One region of the Pantoea agglomerans genome, then DNA from elsewhere that is predicted to be linked to it. Evidence: riboswitches for the same ligand, from Rfam matches in the RefSeq annotation. Region 1 holds a riboswitch; each other region holds the start of a gene.
The links. A riboswitch is a leader RNA that binds a small molecule or an ion and turns the genes downstream of it on or off. The one in region 1 is predicted to bind thiamine pyrophosphate.
Positions count from the first base shown of each region.

Region 1 (4,132 bases):
CGCATCATCCATACCGGCGTGATATCGACGGGTTGACGTAACAGGGCACGCAGATAACGATCGTTCTTCAGTTCACTCATTTCAGGACTCTCTCAATTTCAGGCGCGTAGTGTAACACTTCTTACGCCTCGCCGCGGCAGATGGCGACGGTATCTTCAATTAGCCGGCGCGCCACGGTGCCCGGCGGTGGCAGCAGCGGCAGCGCGTCGTAGCGGTACCAGCCGGCGTCCAGCAGCTCTTTATTATCGATTTGCAGATCGCCGCCGTCATACTCCGCCATAAAGGCCATCATCAGCGAATGCGGGAAGGGCCAGGGCTGCGACGTAATGTAGCGCAGGTTTTTGACGCGGACGTTACTCTCTTCCATCACCTCGCGCGCGACCGCCTGCTCCAGCGTCTCGCCCACCTCGACAAAGCCCGCCAGCACGGTATAAATGCTGTTGCGATGACGCGCATGGTTCGCCAGCAATATTTCGTCGCCGCGGCGGATAGCGACGATAATGCAGGGCGCGATTTGCGGATAGTAGCGCTCGCGGCAGTGTCCGCACAGACAGGCGTTTTCATGCTTGCTCAGATGCATTTCGTGGCCGCAGTAGCCGCAGAAGCGATGCGAACGGTAAAACTCCGCCAGCTGTACGGCGCGCCCGGCGAGCTGAAACAGCCCCGGCTCTTCATCGATCAGCTGACGCACCGAAAACATATCGCGATCGCGATTTTCACACACCAGCCATACCGTTTCGCCTTGCCACTCGCCAACCGCCTGCGCTCTGCTTCCGGCCAGCTTAAACGCAGCGGCGCTGCCGTGAGGCAGATCGCCCTGCGGCAACCAAAGTTTCTGTTCATGGCTGACAATCCACCATCCAGCGTCTACGCTTGAGATCTCATGTTGCATCTAATCGTCATCCTTAGCGTCCTATCGATACGCTGAAGTCCTGATGTTAAGTGTGTAGACAAACAACTATACCCTAAATCGTCCAGCTTGCAGGCGGCACCACGCCAGCCACAGCGCGACGGGAAGGGAACTTTCTTTACATGGAGTCAGATATGCTTAACCAGTTAAACGTCCTGACCGAGCGCGTAGGTGGCAGCAACGAACTGGTAGATACGTGGCTGGACGCCCGTCGCCAGCTACTTGTTTCTTATTACCATCTGGTTGGGCTGAAGCCGAACAAAGATGCGCTCACCACCTTAGACGAGCAGGCGCTCGACAATTTTTGTCACGGCCTGGTCGACTATCTTTCCGCTGGCCACTTCAGCATTTACGAGCGCATCATTAATGAGATGGAAGGCGACAGCCCGATGATTGCCGCCGCGCAGGTCTATCCGCCGCTGGAGGCCAACACCGAGCGCCTGATGCAGCTTTATGACGGCCATCTGCAGCAGTCGATCGACGATGATAACTGCGTCGATTTTCAGCTGGCGCTGTCGGAAGTCGGCGAAGTGCTGGAAGCGCGCTTTACCCTGGAAGACAAGTTAATTCAGCTCGCCTGGGACAACAGCCTGGTGCGCGCGCCGGTAGCCAACGACAGCACGCAGCTGTCGCGTCCGGCTTAAGGTTAGCCAATTGTAAATCGCTTGTTATTCTGAACCAGCCCTTCTATGCTGAACGGGTTTTCGGTTCTCTCGTCGAAAACCCGTTTTGTTTTTTGTGCCATGTGCACGGGCGTTTTGCGTGTAAAGCGTAAAACGAAATCTTGTCGGAGTGCCCGCAAGGGCTGAGACCGTTAATTCGGGATCCGCGGAACCTGATCAGGTTAGAACCTGCGAAGGGAACAAGAGTAAATATCATCAGTACGCTGGCGTTTTTGCCTGCCGTCTCTGTTACTCCTTCCGAACTCCGGACAAGCAACGTTCCCCCTCAACAGGAAAATTGCTATGTCTACGACCAAAACCAACCGACGTGAACAGCGCGCTCAGGCGCAGGCCTTTATTGAGGCGCTTCAGAGCGGCGTCGCTTTCCCCAACTCGAAACGTATCTGGATCCAGGGCAGCCGCGACGATATTCGCGTGCCGATGCGTGAGATCCAGCTTAGCCCGACGCTGCTCGGCGGCGATAAAGATCGTCCACGCTATGAAGAGAATGAGGCCGTGCCGGTCTATGATACCGCCGGCCCCTACGGCGATCCCGAGGCGGTTATCGACGTGCAGCGCGGGCTGGCGAAGCTGCGCGCCGACTGGATTGCCGCGCGCGACGACAGCGACGTTCTGACGCACACCAGTTCGCGCTATACCCAGCAGCGGCTGGCCGACGACGGGCTCGACCATCTGCGCTTCGAGCGGCTGCCGCAGCCGCGGCGTGCAAAGGCGGGACGGCGCGTCACCCAACTTCATTACGCGCGTCAGGGCATCATCACGCCGGAAATGGAGTTTATCGCCCTGCGCGAGAACATGGGTCGCGAACGCATCCGCAGCGAAGTGCTGCGCCAGCAGCATGAGGGCTACGGCTTTGGCGCGCAGCTGCCGGAAAATATTACCCCTGAGTTCGTGCGCCAGGAGGTGGCCGCCGGACGCGCCATCATTCCCGCCAACATCAACCATCCCGAATCGGAGCCGATGATTATCGGCCGCAACTTTCTGGTCAAGGTCAACGCCAATATCGGCAACTCAGCGGTCACCTCTTCCATCGAAGAAGAGGTAGAGAAACTGGTCTGGTCGACGCGCTGGGGCGCCGATACCGTGATGGATCTCTCTACCGGCCGCTATATCCATGAGACGCGCGAGTGGATCCTGCGCAACAGCCCGGTCCCCATCGGCACTGTCCCTGTTTACCAGGCGCTGGAGAAGGTCAACGGCGTTGCGGAAAATCTCGACTGGGAGGTCTTCCGCGACACGCTGCTGGAGCAGGCGGAGCAAGGCGTCGACTACTTCACTATCCACGCCGGCGTGCTGCTGCGCTATGTGCCGATGACGGCAAAGCGGCTCACCGGCATCGTCTCGCGCGGCGGGTCGATTATGGCTAAATGGTGTCTGTCGCATCATCGGGAGAGTTTTCTCTACGAACACTTTCGCGAGATTTGTGAAATCTGCGCCGCCTATGACGTCGCTCTGTCGCTCGGCGACGGCCTGCGTCCCGGCTCGATTCAGGACGCCAACGACGAGGCGCAGTTCGCTGAGCTGCACACGCTGGGGGAGCTGACGAAGATCGCCTGGGAGTATGACGTGCAGGTGATGATCGAAGGCCCCGGCCATATCCCGATGCAGATGATCCGCCGCAATATGACCGAGCAGCTGGAGCACTGCCACGAAGCGCCATTCTATACGCTCGGCCCGCTGACGACCGATATCGCCCCCGGCTACGATCATTTTACCTCCGGCATCGGCGCCGCCATGATCGGCTGGTTCGGCTGCGCCATGCTCTGCTACGTAACGCCCAAAGAGCACCTCGGCCTGCCGAATAAAGAGGACGTTAAGCAGGGGCTGATTACCTATAAGATCGCCGCCCACGCGGCGGATCTGGCGAAGGGGCACCCCGGCGCGCAGATCCGCGATAACGCCATGTCCAAGGCGCGCTTTGAATTCCGCTGGGAGGATCAGTTTAACCTGGCGCTCGATCCCCACACCGCGCGCGCCTATCACGACGAAACCCTGCCGCAGGAGTCAGGCAAAGTCGCGCACTTCTGCTCGATGTGCGGGCCGAAATTCTGTTCGATGAAAATCAGCCAGGAGGTGCGCGACTATGCTGCCAGTCAGCAAGGCGAGGCGCAGCCGATCGCAATCGGCATGCAGCAGATGTCTGAAACCTTTCGCCGCCGCGGCGGCGAGCTTTATCACTCAGCCGACGCGCTGAACGAGGAGAAGCTGTGAACGCCCCCTTTCCCACCACCGCGCCGCGCTTAGGGCTCTACCCCGTCGTCGACAGCGTGGAATGGATTGCGCGACTGCTGGAGGCCGGCGTGCGCACGATCCAGCTGCGCATTAAAGATCAGCAGGACGAGGCGGTTGAGCCTGCGGTTGCAGAGGCGATTGCGCTCGGCAAGCGTTACAACGCCCGTCTGTTTATCAACGACTACTGGCGGCTGGCGATTAAGCATCGCGCCTACGGCGTGCATCTGGGCCAGGAGGATCTGGATGTCGCAAATCTTAACGCCATTCGTGAGGCGGGGTTGCGGCTGGGCCTGTCGACCCATGACGA
Region 1 covers NZ_CP083809.1:3,779,320-3,783,451, forward strand. Annotated here, with positions in the region: gene hemE (uroporphyrinogen decarboxylase) at 1-80, opposite strand, end outside; gene nudC (NAD(+) diphosphatase) at 122-892, opposite strand; gene rsd (sigma D regulator) at 1,045-1,554, shown strand; TPP riboswitch at 1,689-1,789, shown strand; gene thiC (phosphomethylpyrimidine synthase ThiC) at 1,876-3,804, shown strand; gene thiE (thiamine phosphate synthase) at 3,801-4,132, shown strand, end outside.

Region 2 (4,132 bases), on a different replicon from region 1:
AGGAGCGCGACGTGAGCGCGTCGACGGGAATTTCACTTAAAATTATGGCGACCCTTAGCTCGACGCTGATGCTTGCCTGCGTAAAAGGGCTGGAGGGGGCGCTGCCGGTCGGGGAGGTGATCTTCTTCCGCTCGCTGGTAGGCGTAATACCGCTGCTGCTATGGCTGACCTTTCAGGGCGGCATTATTCAGGGAATAAAAACCCGCAATGTGAAAGGGCATATCGGGCGCGGCCTGGCGGGCACCTGCAGCATGTACCTGAGCTATCTCTCGCTGATTTATATCTCCCTGACCGACGCCACCGCCATCAACTACGCCGCGCCGCTGTTCACCGTGCTGCTTGCCGCCGTGGTGCTGCGTGAAAAGGTGCGGCTCAACCGCTGGCTGTCGGTGGTGGCCGGTTTCGCGGGGATCGTGATTATGCTTTCCGGCCACCTGTCGCTCAGCGGCCCGCCCAGGCTGACGGTGGCCAGCCTGGCCGCTTCCGTCGGCGTGCTGCTGGCGCTGCTCTCGGCGCTCTGCACGGCGGGCGCGCTGATTCAGATCCGCTATCTGAGCGGCAAGGAGAAGCCGGGCGCGATCGCCTTCTGGTTTACCGCTATGACCGGCGCCACCTCGCTGCTGACGCTGCCGTTTGGCTGGCGCTTTCCGCAGGGCGAGCAGCTGCTTCTGCTGCTGGGATGCGGCGTGTGCGGCGGACTGACGCAAATTTTGCTGACGCTGAGCATGCGCTACGCTGACGCCTCGCTGCTGGCCCCGTTCGATTACAGCTCGCTGCTCTGGTCGGTGATTATCGGCGTGATTTTCCTGGGCGCGCTGCCGGAAAAGCTCACCCTGATCGGTGCCAGCCTGGTGGCGTTCGCCGGTATCTACTCGGTTTTAAGCGAGCGGCGCCGGGTGGCGTCAGCGCGATTCACTGCCCGCAGCGAGACCGCTGATTAACACGCCGTACTTGACGTCGGGCAGGCAGTTGCCCTACAACTAATGGCCGTCGGGGGAGTCTCGCCAGAGAGACTGAGAGGCTAATAGCGCAGCGCGCGGTTTAGCGACCCTTTGAACCTGACCCAGTTGATACTGGCGTAGGAAGACTTGTATCTCATTGTTTTTACGCTTTATGAGATGCCTGCCGCGCGAGCTCGATCATTGCTCACGCTCTTTCCCTTCACGTATCACGGGTCGTCAACGTCGAGGCCAGCGTGAACCTAACTCTATTTCAAACACTTTTCTCTGTCAGGACCGCGTCATGAGCCGCTGGTCGGTACTCGGCAGCGGCGTCGCCGGGCTATGCGTCGCCACGCTGCTGGCTGAACAGGGCGAAACGCCAGAGGTAATCGTCAGCGACGAGACCCCCGCGTCGCACTGGGCAGGCGGTATGCTGGCGCCTTTTTGCGAAGGGGAGAGCGCGCCTGAACAGGTTATCGACCTGGGGCAGCGCGCCGCCGGATGGTGGGCGCAGCGGGTTGACGGCGTCGCGCATCAGGGCACGCTGGTGGTGGCGTCGCCGCGCGACGCGGCGGAGCTGACGCGCTTTGCCCGCATGACGCGGCAGCACCAGTGGGCGGATCCCGCGCAGCTTGAGCCTGAGCTGGCGGGGCGCTTTGCGCGCGGCCTGTTTTTTCCCGATGAAGCGCATCTTAATCCGCGCGACGCCCTGCGCCAGCTGCGCGCCAGCCTGGAGGCGCGCGGCGTCGCCTTTCACCGCGGTAAACCAGGCGGAACCCTTATCGACTGCCGCGGCATTCACGCCGTGGAACGTCAGCCTGAACTGCGCGCGGTGCGCGGCGAGATGCTGATCCTGCAGTGCGACGAACTTCATTTCTCCCGGCCGATCCGGCTGCTGCATCCGCGTTTTCCCTGCTATCTGGTGCCGCGCGCCGGGGGCCGCTTTATGCTCGGCGCCACTATGGTCGAGAGCGACGACGCCAGCCCGATTAGCGCCCGCGCCATGATGGAGCTGCTCAGCGCCGCCTGGAGCATCCACCCGGCGCTGGCCGAAGCGCGCATTGTCGAGAGCGGGACGGGACGGCGTCCCGCCTATCGCCATAACCTGCCCGAAGTGCGCTACCGCGACGGCGTTTTCTCCCTTAACGGCATGTACCGCCACGGTTTTTTGCTTGCGCCCGCCATGGCGCAGCAGCTTATACAACTGCTTAGTCAGGAGTCGAATGATGCAAATCGAACTTAACGGTCAGCGAGTGGAAACCGAGGCGGCGACGGTCGCCGCGCTGCTGCAGGAGCGTCAGATCGACGCCGCCTGCGTCGCCAGCGCCTATAACGGCCAGTTTTTGCCGCGCGCGCAGTATGAGAGCCAGCGGCTGGAGGCGGGGTGCCGTCTCGAAGTGCTGTCGCCGATGCAGGGAGGCTAAACCATGTTCTACGGCTTTGTTCCCCGTTCGCGTTTTCTGCTTGGCACCGCTGGCTACCCGTCGCCCGCTGTTTTGCAGCAGGCGATCTGCGCTGCGGAGGCGGAGATCATCACCGTCAGCCTGCGGCGCGAAGGCAGCCAGGGCGGCGCGTTTCGCGATCTGCTCAGCCAGCTCAACCGCCGCGTGCTCCCCAATACCGCTGGCTGCCACAGCGTGAAAGAGGCGGTGACCACGGCGTATATGGCGCGCGAACTCTTCGACACCCCCTGGATAAAGCTGGAGGTGATCGGCAACGCCGACACGCTGCAGCCCGATCCCTTCGCGCTGGTAGAGGCGGCACGCATTCTCTGCGCGGACGGCTTCCAGGTTTTTCCCTATACCACCGAGGATGTGATTGTCGGCGAAAAGCTGCTGGAGGCGGGCTGCGAAGTGCTGATGCCCTGGGGCGCGCCCATCGGCTCTGGTCAGGGGCTGCGCAATATCGAAGGGCTGCGCAGCTTCCGCGCCTGGTTCAGCGGGGTGCCGCTGGTGATTGACGCCGGTATCGGCGCGCCGAGCCAGGCGGCGCAGGCGATGGAGATGGGGTTTGACGCCATTCTGCTCAATACCGCGGTGGCGAAAGCGCAGGATCCGGCGGCGATGGCGGGCGCCTTCGCGGATGCGATCCGCGCGGGGCATCAGGCGCATCAGGCGGGCCTGATGGAGCGGCGCGATATGGCCGCCGCGTCAACGCCAGTGTTTGGTCTGGCGCAGCTCAGCTAACAGGACAAGATGATGAATCGTTATCAGCGGCAGCAGATGCTGCCGGAAATCGGCGAGGCGGGAGAGCGGCGGCTGCGCGCCGCGCGCGTGCTGGTGGTCGGCGCGGGCGGGCTGGGATCGGCGCTGCTGCCGCTGCTGGCGGGGGCGGGCGTCGGCTTTCTGCGCATCTGGGACCCTGACCGGGTGGAGCTGCACAATCTGCATCGCCAGACGCTCTACACCGAGGAGGATGTTGGCCAGCCGAAGGCGTTTTGCGCCGCGCGTGCGCTGGCCGCGCGCAACCGCGACTGCATCACCGAGGCGCAGCAGCAGGCGCTGCGCGCCAGTACCGTCGGGCAGGCGCTGTCGCAGGTGGACCTGGCGATCGACGCGGCGGACAGCTTCGCCGTGACCTATACGCTCTCCGACGCCTGCCAGCTGCGCAATATTCCGCTGATCAGCGCCTCGGTGCTGGGACGGCAGGGCTATGTCGGTGGCTTTTGCGGCACCGCGCCGGGCTATCGTGCCCTGTTTCCGCGGCTGCCCGCCTCGGCCGCCAGCTGTGCGACCGCGGGCGTTATGGGGCCAGCGGTGGCAACGCTGGGCGCGATGCAGGCGCAGATGGCGCTCAGCGTGCTGCTTGGCCTGACGCCGTCGCCGCTCGGTAGCCTGGTGAACTGCGACTTTAGCCAGTGGCACTTCCGCGCCTTTCGCTTTGACGACGCACAGGAGCCGACGCAGCCCGCCGTTCCCTTTATCGATCGCGATCTGCTGCGTGACGATGACTGTATCCTTGAGCTGCGCAGCCTGGCGGAAGCGCCGCACAGCGTGGCGGCGCAGGTCGAGCGGCTGCTGCCTGAGGCGATCGCCACATGGCAGCCGCCGGTCGGTCGGCGCGTGGTGCTGGTGTGCGCCAGCGGCATTCGGGCGGCGAAGGCGGCGGACGCGCTGGCGCAGCGCGGCGTCAGCCAGCTGGCGATTATCGCGGCGAACCAGCTATGAGCCTGACGCCGTGCGGCCCCGATA
Region 2 covers NZ_CP083808.1:522,703-526,834, reverse strand. Annotated here, with positions in the region: gene LB453_RS02435 (DMT family transporter) at 12-941, shown strand; TPP riboswitch at 983-1,102, shown strand; gene LB453_RS02430 (FAD-dependent oxidoreductase) at 1,243-2,184, shown strand; gene thiS (sulfur carrier protein ThiS) at 2,168-2,365, shown strand; gene LB453_RS02420 (thiazole synthase) at 2,369-3,127, shown strand; gene LB453_RS02415 (HesA/MoeB/ThiF family protein) at 3,140-4,108, shown strand; gene LB453_RS02410 (ABC transporter ATP-binding protein) at 4,105-4,132, shown strand, end outside.
Region 2: another riboswitch for thiamine pyrophosphate. It lies ahead of LB453_RS02430 (FAD-dependent oxidoreductase); the one in region 1 lies ahead of thiC (phosphomethylpyrimidine synthase ThiC).

Region 3 (4,132 bases), 400 kb from region 1:
CTAACAGCAGCAGGGCGGTAACCGCGCCGTCCGCGCCGCGATAGGCGCCGGTCTGCTGATAGAGGTAAAAAGGCAGGGTTCGGAAGTCGGCGCTGCCGAACAGCGCCACCACGCCGAAGTCGCCGACAGAGAGCACGCAGGCAAAGGCCAGCGCCTGCGCCAGCGGACGCTTCAGCGCGCGCAGCTCAATCAGCCGCAGTCGGTTCCAGCCACTAATCCCCAGCGAGGCGCACAGGTGCGAATAGCGCTCGGCGCTGTCGCGCATCGGATTTTCCAGCACCTTTAGCGCATAGGGAATGGCGAGCAGCGCGTTGGCGAAGATCACCAGCCCGTCGGGCGAGTCGGGCAGGCCGGTGGTGGCGTTAAAAAGTAAAAAGAAGCCCGTGGCCAGCACGATGCCCGGCATTGCCAGAATCAGCATGCCGCTGGTCTCCATCACCTGCGCTGGCAGCGTGCGCTGGCGCTGGCGCAGCTCGCGACTGCTCCACAGCAGCATCATGGTGAGCGTGACGCAGAGCGCGCCCGCGCCGATGGCGATACGCAGCGAGGTCAGCGTCGCCTGCCATAGCGCCGGCTGCGCCAGCGCGCCGCCCGATATGCCGCGCAGCCCGTCAACCATCACCGCCAGCAGCGGCGGCAGCAGCAGTAACAGCGCCAGCGCGATAAGCAGGCCGTCGCCGATGCGTGCGCGCCGCGAATCGTGCGGGTCGCGCCAGCCCCGCAGCTGCGCGCTGCCCGCAGGTATCGCCTTGCTGAAGCGCTGGCTCAGCAGCACCAGCGTCAGGCAGAAGGCGAGCTGGATCAGCGCCAGCAGCGCGGCGCGGCCGGGATCGTAGTCGTAACTCAGCGCCTGAAAGATCGCCAGCTCAATGGTGGTGGCCTGCGGGCCGCCGCCCAGCGAGAGCACGGTGGCGAAGCTGGCGAAGCAGAGCATAAAAATCAGCGCGCCGGTAGGCAGTAGCTGGCGGCGCAGCCAGGGCCACTCCAGCAGGCGGAAAAGATGCCAGCCGCGCAGCCCGAGCTGGGCGGCGAGCTGACGCTGCTCGCCCGGAATCGTCTCCAGCGTCTGCAGCATCAGGCGCGTCGCCAGCGGCAGGTTGAAAAAGCAGTGCGCCAGCAGAATGCCCTGCAGCCCATAGGGCGAAAAGCGGTAGTCGACGCCGAACAGCTGGCAGAGCTGCGCCAGCCAGCCAACGCGGCCATAGACCGTCAGCAGGCCGAATACCGCCACCAGCACGGGCAGCACCAGCGTCATGGCGCAGAGGCGCAGCAGCAGCTGACGGCCGGGAAAACGCCGTCGGTAGAGGGCGCGCGACAGGGGTATCGCAGGCAGCAGCGACAGCAGGGCGGAGAGCAATGCCTGGGTGAAAGAGAATCGCACTACGTGGTGCAGATAGCTGTCGTGCAGCAGCGCGCGCCAGTCGCCCGTCGGCGCGCTGGCCCAGAGCGCGCCGAACGCCAGCAGCGCCACGCCGCACAGCAGCAGCGCGGCGCTGCTGCCCGGCACCATCCAGAGTGGGATTAGCGGCTGACGGCGCGTTGCCATGCGCTAATCCAGTCTGCGCGCTGCTGCGCGACTTCCTGCGGGCTAAACTGCAGCGCGGTTTGCGGCACGCTCAGGGTCTGATAGCCCGCGGGCAGATCGCTTTTTATCACCGGATACATCCAGTTGCCGGTCGGGATGGTGTTCTGGAAGGCGGGGGTCAGCATAAACTGCATAAACTGCTGCGCCAGCTTCGGCTGCTTGCTGCTGGCAAGCTGCGCGGCAACCTCGACCTGCAAATAGTGGCCTTCGGCGAACGGCGCGGCGGCGTAATTCTCTTTCTTCTCTTCGATCAGGTGATAGGCGGGCGAGGTGGTGTAGCTCAACACCAGATCGCCTTCCCCTTTCAGGAACAGGCCGTAGGCTTCACTCCAGCCCTTGGTCACGGTAACGGTTTTCTGCGCCAGCTTCTGCCAGGCCTCTGGCGCCTTGTCGCCGTAAACCTTCTGCATCCAGAGCAGCAGACCCAGACCCGGGGTGCTGGTGCGCGGATCTTCGTAGATCACGCGCCATTTTTGCGGGCTCTCCACCAGCTCTTTCAGGCTGGTGGGCGGGTTTTTAAGGCGCGTTTTGTCATAGACGAAGGCGAAGTAGCCGTAGTCGAAGGGCACGAAGGTTTGATCCTGCCAGCCGCCCGGCAGCGTCAGGTTATGGAGATCGACCCCGCTTTTAGCGAACAGGCCGGTCTGCTGCGCCGCCTGTAGCAGGTTGTTATCGAGGCCGAGCACCACGTCAGCCTTGCTGTTTTTGCCTTCCATGCGCACGCGGTTCAGCAGCGAGACGCCATCCTCCAGCGCCACATAGCGCAGCTCGCAGCCGCACTGCGCCTCAAAGGCTTTTTTCACCGCCGGGCCGGGGCCCCATTCGGCGGAAAAGGAGTCGTAGGTGTAGACGGTCAGGGCCGGTTTTGCCGCCAGCGCCGGCACGGACAGCAACATCAGCAGAGGGAGGATCTGTTTAACCACTTTGCGCTCCTGAGGGAGAATTGTTATGAGTCGCAAAGGATCTGAGCGTAGCAGCCTCTCAAATCCCTACGTCGGTATTAACCGAATCAGGTTCGACGGGTTTCTCTCAGCCTTTTGCAGGCACCCCGTTGAGAACGGCTCATTCTAGACATTTCGTCGCCAGGGGGAAAGCGTCACAGCGTCGGCGGCGCGAACCAGGCGGATTTAAAGTCGAACCAGCCGAGGGTATTCAGGCGCACGCCGCGCATGCTGCGCTGGCCTTCGAGCAGCAGCCAGTGATGAAACAGCGGATGCAGACTATCCGCATCCAGCAGCCGTTTGCTCCACTCCGCCAGCGGCAGGGTTTTGCCTCGCCAGCGCGCGGCGTCCGCTTCCCAGTCGAGCGGCAGACAGTGATGCAGCAGCGGAAGCTCGTAGAGCTGGGCGAACAGCGAATACTCCAGCGGCAGAGTGAAATTGACGCTGCCGAGCCAGATGTCGCTTTCCGCCTCGCCCTGATGCCAGGTTTCATACTCGACCGCGCGGGTAATCAGCCGCACGTTATGCTGCGCCAGCAGCGGGCGCAGCGCGCTGGCGATCCCCTCATGCTCCACGTGCTGGCTGTACCACGTCAGCGTCAGGCTCTCCAGCCCGGGCGGCTTGGTCGCCGGCGTAAGATCGCGGCGATGATGCCAGCGCGGCAGCAGGCCGTAAGCGGGATACCAGTAGCGCTGGTAGCCAGCCTCGGCATAGTTAAGCAGGGCGACGGGATTCAGCAGATGGCAGAGCCAGCGCCGGACGGCGGCATCGCGTCCCTGAGCGGAGCGCTGGTCGAACAGCAGAAAATAGCAGCCCTCTTCAAGACGGCTCTCTTCCAGTTTTTCATCCTCGGCGGCACCTTGCAGACGCACGCCGGCGTAAACCAGCTCGTCGCTAATCTCCGGCAGCACCCAGATAGAGACATCATCGATCAGGGCGCGAAAGCCAAAGTAGTCGTCAAACGCCTCGATCTTCAGCTGACTCTGCTGGTTGCGCACTACGCGATAGGGGCCGGTGCCGACCGGATGGCGGGCGAAGTCGCGCATCTGCGGCCATTCACGCGGCAGGATCATGGCGCTGACGCTGCCGAGCAGCCACGGCAGCCAGTCGTCGGGTTCGCTCAGATGGAGATCCAGCGTCCAGGGCGCGGGTGAATCAATGCGCTGAATATGGGAGAAGAGCGGCTGCGGACGCAGGCGTTCCAGGCTCGACGTCACGTCCGCCATCTCCAGCTCGCGGCCGTGATGAAAGCGGATCGCCGGGCGCAGGTAAAAACGCCAGTGCAGCGGCGAGATCGCCTGCCAGTGATGGGCGATATCCGCCTCTACTTCCCCGTTTTCCTCATTTATACGCGTCAGGCCGTTGAAGATCTGACGCGCCAGATGCGTTTCAGAACGGCGCAGCGGCGAGCCGGGCAGCAGGTTTAGCAGCGGGCGATAGTAGAGCACGCGCAGAATATGTTTACCCTGGCGAAAGCTGCGGCCGAGATGGGCGCGGATCATCTGGCGCACCTCCGCCTTGTCGCCCACCAGCTGCACCAGCTGATCGATGCGATCCTGCGCCAGCAGATCCTCAGCGCGCTGCTGCTGCAGCGCCAGGCCGGTAT
Region 3 covers NZ_CP083809.1:3,381,389-3,385,520, reverse strand. Annotated here, with positions in the region: gene thiP (thiamine/thiamine pyrophosphate ABC transporter permease ThiP) at 1-1,546, opposite strand, end outside; gene thiB (thiamine ABC transporter substrate binding subunit) at 1,522-2,508, opposite strand; TPP riboswitch at 2,554-2,646, opposite strand; gene sgrR (HTH-type transcriptional regulator SgrR) at 2,682-4,132, opposite strand, start outside.
Region 3: another riboswitch for thiamine pyrophosphate. It lies ahead of thiB (thiamine ABC transporter substrate binding subunit); the one in region 1 lies ahead of thiC (phosphomethylpyrimidine synthase ThiC).